DNA from 2 places in the Bradyrhizobium sp. CB3481 genome. Region 2 is predicted to be linked to the other one. Evidence: predicted binding sites of a transcription regulator. Region 2 holds the regulator's gene; the other holds the start of a gene.
The links. The regulator LexA, encoded in region 2, represses DNA repair genes until DNA is damaged. The targets are predictions, from matches to a motif close to TGTTCNNNNTGTGTTCNG.
Positions count from the first base shown of each region.

Region 1: recA (recombinase RecA) is a predicted target of LexA. The motif match lies at 1,785-1,802, and genes of this name have one in related genera.

Region 1 is NZ_CP121647.1:3,051,344-3,054,756, reverse strand. Features, by position in the region: gene QA643_RS14665 (hypothetical protein) at 1-475, opposite strand, end outside; gene recA (recombinase RecA) at 589-1,680, opposite strand; gene QA643_RS14655 (hypothetical protein) at 2,742-2,921, shown strand.
Region 2 is NZ_CP121647.1:3,952,733-3,956,145, forward strand. Features, by position in the region: gene QA643_RS19175 (ComEC/Rec2 family competence protein) at 1-357, shown strand, start outside; gene QA643_RS19180 (hypothetical protein) at 365-592, opposite strand; gene QA643_RS19185 (hypothetical protein) at 679-1,101, opposite strand; gene lexA (transcriptional repressor LexA) at 1,360-2,061, opposite strand; gene glp (gephyrin-like molybdotransferase Glp) at 2,263-3,413, opposite strand, start outside.

The sequences.
Region 1 (3,413 bases), 900 kb from region 2:
CCTGCCACGCCAAGTTTGCGATCTCGAGATGATGGTCGCCAATCGCAACGCCCATAAACTTCATTTTGGCGAGGCGCTCCGGTTCTATCTCGCCGAGAGAGGCATCCACATGCCTCAGCGTGAGGCCCAGGTCTTTGGCTAGTGCACCGAGATGATCGAGCAGCCAGATCAGCACCAGTTGGGCATTCGGCTCGGTGTCCATCCAGAGTTCGACCGTTTCGAAACGCCGGCAGACCTCGATCAATCCGAGGTCTTTCATCCCGAATTTCTGCGGGCGCTGCGGTGGCATGAAATCCAGCCAGTGCGACTCCGCCTGCTGGTTTGTTCGTGGAGCCAAAAACGCTGCAAGATCTGCATCGGAACGCGGCGGTCCAAAGACCATCCGAAGCTCGATCGCCACAGCCAGATCGGCGTGACCTGCCGATGCAATGCCACCTGCACTGGAGGAATCAGCCGTCAGGACCAGACGCGTCATGCGAGTACCAATACGAGCAAAACAAAAACGGGCGCTGCGAACGTCGGCAACTCAACGTCCGCAGCGCCCGTCTGTCACGCTTCGGGCCTTAACCCCCAAAGCGATTCTAAAACTTATTCGTCGTCGCCAGGCTCCTCGCCGTCGGCATCGCGCTCGGCGGGACCGGCCAAAATCTGTTCGGCGATCAGGCCGGAGTTCTGGCGGATCGCCATCTCGATCTTGGCGGTCATGTCGGGGTTGGCCTTGAGGAAAGCCTTGGCGTTCTCGCGTCCCTGCCCGAGCCGCTGACTGTCATAGGAGAACCAGGCGCCGGACTTCTCGACCAGGCCGGCCTTGACGCCGAGGTCGAGGATCTCGCCCATCTTGGAGACGCCCTCGCCATACATGATGTCGAACTCGACCTGCTTGAAGGGCGGCGCCAGCTTGTTCTTCACCACCTTGACGCGGGTGGTGTTGCCGACCACCTCGTCGCGCTCCTTGATCGCGCCGATGCGGCGGATGTCGAGGCGGACGGAGGCGTAAAATTTCAGCGCATTGCCGCCGGTGGTGGTTTCCGGCGAGCCGTACATCACGCCGATCTTCATGCGGATCTGGTTGATGAAGATCACCATGGTGTTGGACTTGTTGATCGACGCCGTGAGCTTGCGCAGCGCCTGGCTCATCAGGCGTGCCTGCAGGCCGGGCAGCGCATCGCCCATCTCGCCCTCGAGTTCGGCCTTCGGCACCAGCGCGGCCACCGAATCGACCACCAGCACATCGATCGCGCCGGAGCGCACCAAGGTGTCGCAGATTTCGAGCGCCTGCTCGCCGGTGTCGGGCTGCGAGATCAGGAGCTCGTCGATGTTGACGCCGAGCTTGCGGGCATAGACCGGATCGAGCGCGTGTTCGGCGTCGATGAAGGCGCAGATGCCGCCCTTCTTCTGTCCCTCGGCGACGCAATGCAGCGCCAGCGTGGTCTTGCCCGACGATTCCGGCCCGTAGATTTCGACCACCCGCCCCTTCGGCAAGCCGCCGACGCCGAGCGCGATGTCGAGCCCGAGCGAGCCGCTCGAGACCGTCTCGACGTCCATCGAGCGGTCGTTCTTGCCCAGCTTCATCACCGAGCCCTTGCCGAACTGGCGCTCGATCTGGGAGAGCGCGGCAGACAGGGCCTTGGTCTTATCCATGGAGGATCCTTCAACGATACGCAGGGCAGTGGCGGACATCTTACGTGCTCCTTATGGCGGGGATTCGCGAGCGGGACAAACGGCGGCGAGAGGCTTTTTTGATGCGATTTTTGTCTGGGAAAATCCGTACCACGTTTGTTCTATGTTCGCAATATGTTCTTTTTGGAAATCTGGTGCTGGCCTGCGCCCAGCACCGGAAATCCGCGTCCCCCCCCCCATCCTTAATGCCAAGCGTCCCCTGCTGATTTGGCGAATGTCCAAATTTCAACTTTAGGATTACGCTTTACATCCTCACTCCAAAACGGAGGTGCCCCCATGAAGTCTCTCTCGGCAAGGAGTTTCATCGCAGGCTCGACAATCTGCGTGGCTTTCGCAGCCTGGAATGGAGCCGCGCTAGCGGAACAGAAAGCGAACCGACAGGTGCAGGCACAGTCGCTCGGATATCGGTGCCGCGCCGCCGTCCGCGCCGAAATGAAGGGGCCTGATTGCCGGATGGCGATCCCTCCCAACGCAACCAGCCACTGCAATATTCCATCCAACGCCGAGGTCGAGGTGATGGACAATAAGGTCAACGAATGCGTCAGGCAGGGTGGCCCGGGACGATTGGCAAAAGTCCGATCGTGATGGAGGTCCGGAGCCCGCCCCCTGGCCGGCAACCTTCGTGACCCTGATCGAGATGGTCTCGGGATAGCCGGGGCGCCGCTTCCCTGGCGGGAGCGATCCAGCCTTTCCCTTCCCCAACTACGCAATCATACGGAAGTGACCCGGCCCAAAGGCTCTGCTTAGTCAACCGGATGGGCCGTCACATCCTCTTCAAATGCCCCCAATTGGGCACCAACGTTCAGCACTGGCTTCCGGACCCCACGCCGGAGGACGAGCGCAATGCCTATGTGTCGGTCGTGTGCCTTGCCTGCACCCGGCTTCATCTCATCCACAAAGAGACCGGCAAGCTCCTAGGCAAGGACTGACGCCGCCTCCAGGCAGCCGGCCACACCTCCCCCATTAAAGTTCACTTTTGTACTGTTCCCGCGGAACGGATTCCGCCGCAGCGCGTAATCGGACGGGTGCGGCGGTTAGCGGTAGCAACGGGGAACCAGATTGTGCCGGGTAAAAAATATCTGAGTGAACAAGCGGCAACCTTCCTGAAATTTGCAATGGCCACCACGGATCCGGATGTCGCCGCGGGCTTCCTCGACAAGGCCGCCGACCTTTCCGCCAAGAGTAAAGAGGCGCCGGACGCCAGCCCCCGGCCGCCTGATGTAGAGCAGCCGGACGGCTAGCTCTCGCGATGAGGCCGCCAAAGCGCGGCCTCATCGTTTTCCAGACCTCATCTTCAAGTCGAACTGCAAGTTGTGCACCGCTTACAATTTTAGGCGTGCTTGCGGTTTCGTCTGAACTGTCCGTCAAGTGGACAACCCTATGGTTGGCAGCATGCACGCACAGATCGCCTTCCCCTACACATCCTTGCCGACGCCTCAACAGCTTGGTGCCCATCTGCTCACCCGGCTCTTCAGCCTCAGCCGCACCCCCGAACCCTCGCGGGTGCCGCAGCCCATCCGCGGCCCGGACGCACCCTCGCGAACCCATATTCCGCCGCGGCAGCCTTATCCGACACGTCAGGAATAGGCGCCGCCGGCAGCGCCCGGCCCAACGGCCTCGCCGCATGGGGCTATGCAGCGAGGTCGCCGGCGGCGGGGAAATTCCAAAGAACCGCCCCGCCCTCAGCGACCAGATACGGCCCGCCCCAAACTCCCGTTTCAGCGCGCAAAATC
Region 2 (3,413 bases):
TCCGGCTGCGTCGTGCCATCCGCCGGCGGCGCGCTGGTCGCGCAGGCGTTCCGGCCGGAAGCCTTTGCGGACGATTGCGAGCGCACGGCGCTGATCGTGACGCTGCGGCAGGCGCCAGCCGCCTGCGAGGCTTCCGTCATCGACGGCGGGCGATTGCGGCGCCAGGGCGCGATGGCGCTCCGGCGAAGCCGGGAGGGGCTTGCTGTCGAGGCGGTCAAGCCGCGCGGCATCGATCGGCCCTGGTCGCCAGCCGCAGCCGAGGACGGCGAGGCGGGCGCCGCGGTGCTGGCGCCACGCGTGCCGGCGCGTGCCGTCGATGCGACGCCGGCGGAGGCAGACCTTCAGGCGGAGGAATAGACGACGTTCAGTGCCCGTCGTGCGGAGGGCTTACCGGTATCTCGAACGCGCCGAGGTGAAATTCCTCCGGTGCGTCGGGGTCCGACGGCAGGTTGACCAGTGTGAACGAGGCGTCAGGGAATTGCTGCCAGATCGCGAGATCGTCGGCCGTGACCGTGAGCCAGCCATAGCGGAACATGTAGCGTCCCGGCTCGGTGACGCGTCCGGCTCTTTGCCATGTAACCTTGTTGACCACCGACTGCCCCTCGGCGCCGATTTTCCAGGCAATATAATATCACGTGATCCGCCGATTTGAACCGGCGGATCACGTGCGCGCGGCGTTTAGCCGGTCACGATGGAAGCGGCCGGAGGCGCTTCGACGGCCTTCGGGGCACGCTCGCCGCCGGTCTGGACCACCGGCAATTGCAGCACGGTCGCCCGCTGGCCTTCGCAAAGCTGCGTCACCAGCACGTGACTGCCATCGGGAAATTCGATCGCGTCATGGTGACGGTCGGCCACTTCGGGCTCGATCTGATTGAACTTGCCGACCCGCCACTCGGTGGTTCGCGTCCAGATCCAGCGGTTATCGTATCTGACGTCCTCGGCGAACGCCAGTTCGGTGCCGGGAAGCATGCAGACCGCCACTGCAGGCTCACGCTCTGACGCAAAGCCGCGGGTCGATGTACCGCGGAAGGTCGTGGTAACGAGCGTCTCGCCGACCCGGGCAGGGCGCGTCGCCACGGCGTGCAGGCTATAGTCACACATCGGATGGCTCCCTCGTTAGAGATAGCTGACCCGTGTCTGGAAGGAGGCACAGGCCTCTATCACAGTGGACTTTATCGTAGTGAAATTGGCAGAAGCATTTTCTTGGTTCTGGGCAATTCTGCGACGGGCCTACTGCGACCAAATCACAAGCGCGCTAGCGCGGCTTTTGTTCCTTCACGCAGCAAAAAACCCCGGCCGAAGGCCGGGGCTGGTATTGTCGCCGCGATGTACGCAAACCGACAGATCAATATTGAAAGATCAGTATTTGCGGTACAGCCCGATCAGCTTGCCCTGAATGCGGACCCGGTTGGGCGGCAGGATGCGGACTTCATAGGCGGCGTTGGCCGGCTCGAGCGCTATCGAGGCGCCGCGGCGGCGGAAGCGTTTTAGCGTCGCTTCCTCCTCGTCGATCAGCGCCACCACGATGTCGCCGGTGTCGGCGGTCTCATTGCGCTGGATCAGCGCCATGTCGCCATCGAGAATGCCGGCATCCACCATGGAATCGCCGCGCACTTCGAGCGCGTAATGTTCGCCGGAGCCGAGCATGTCAGGCGGCACGCTGATGGTGTGGCTGCGGGTCTGCAGCGCCTCGATCGGCGTACCGGCGGCGATCCGGCCCATGACGGGTACGGCGACCGGGCGATTGCCGTCGTCCTCGGCGACAGGCGGGGTCGAGGCGCGCTTGCCGAGCGTGCCTTCGATAACGCTCGGCGTGAAGCCACGGCGTCCGTTGCCGGCGGCGGCGAGCTCGGGCAGCTTGATGACTTCGATGGCGCGGGCGCGGTTGGGCAGGCGGCGGATGAAGCCACGCTCCTCCAGCGCCGTAATCAGCCGGTGGATTCCGGATTTCGAGCGTAGGTCGAGCGCATCCTTCATCTCGTCGAAGGAGGGCGGCACGCCGGCCTCTTTCAGCCGTTCATTGATGAAACGCAGAAGTTCGTACTGTTTGCGCGTAAGCATCGCGAGCAATCCCCCGGTTTGGCATCGTCCTTCGGTCTCGAATTTCAGGGCCCAGATCGCGGGAGTCCCCAAACTCCCAACCATAGACACTAGCACTCGAAACAAATCATGAACGGACACTATATGTTCGATATGTGTTCCGCAACCACTTAATTTCAGGTGAACGCATTGCGACAGCGGCCCGAAGCGCCATCTAGGGCGTCACTCCGGCAGGCGTAAGAGCTCGCAACGCGACCCCTTCACGGCAGCCGGCGCGAATGGCGGACGTATCACAAGTGCCCGTGCCGCAGCGAGATTCCCGAGCAGCGAGGAGTCCTGGTGGGTGACCGGCACGGCGGTCAGCGTGCCATCCTCGCGCTCTTCGAGACGGGCGCGGAGATAATCTTCGCGCTGGTCGTTGGCGGCAAGGTCGCGGCCCAAAACGGCGCTTTCCCTGACGTGATGGACGTGGTCGCGGCCCGATAATGCGCGAATCAGCGGCACCAGGAACAGGAAGCCGCAGACATAGGAGGAGACGGGATTGCCGGGCAGGCCGATCACCCGCATTGCGCCGAGCCTGCCATGCATCATCGGCTTGCCCGGCCGCATCGCGATCCGCCAAAAAGCCATCGTCGTCCCTTCGGCCTCGAGCGATCGCTTGACGAGGTCGTGGTCGCCGACCGAGGCGCCGCCCATGGTGATCAGGACGTCCGCTCCTGCCTCGCTAGCGCGGCGGATGCCTGCCGTGGTGGCCTCGACGGTGTCGGCGGCGACCCCGAGATCGATGACCTCGGCGCCCTCGTCCTCGGCCAGCGCCCGCAACGCATAACCGTTGGAATAGACGATCTGGCCGGGTCCGGGCGTCGTACCCGGCATCACCAGTTCGTCGCCGGTGGCGAGCATCGCGATTTTCGGTCGGCGGTGCACGGCGACTTGCGGATAGTTCATGCCGGCGGCGAGCGACAGGTCGCGGTCGGTGAGGCGGCGCCCACGCTTCAGCAGCACGTCACCCTCGCGGAAATCGACGCCGGCAGCGCGGATATGCCGCCCCGGGGCGGCGGCTTCGGTGATGGTGATATGATCGCCGTCGACCGCCGTGTCTTCCTGGATGATGACGGCGTCGGCCCCGTCAGGGATCACGCCGCCGGTGAATATCCGCACCGCTTCGCCTTGGCCGACCTTCCGTTCGAACGGGCGGCCGGCAGCGACCTCGCCGATCACTTTCAGCCGGGCGGAGAGATCGGCGGCGTCAGCGGCGCGCACCGCATAGCCGTCCATCGCCGACATCGCCTCAGGCGGCTGGGTCCGCCGTGCCGCGACGTCGCGCGCCAGCACGCGATGATGGGCGGCTTCGAGCGCGACCATTTCCTCGG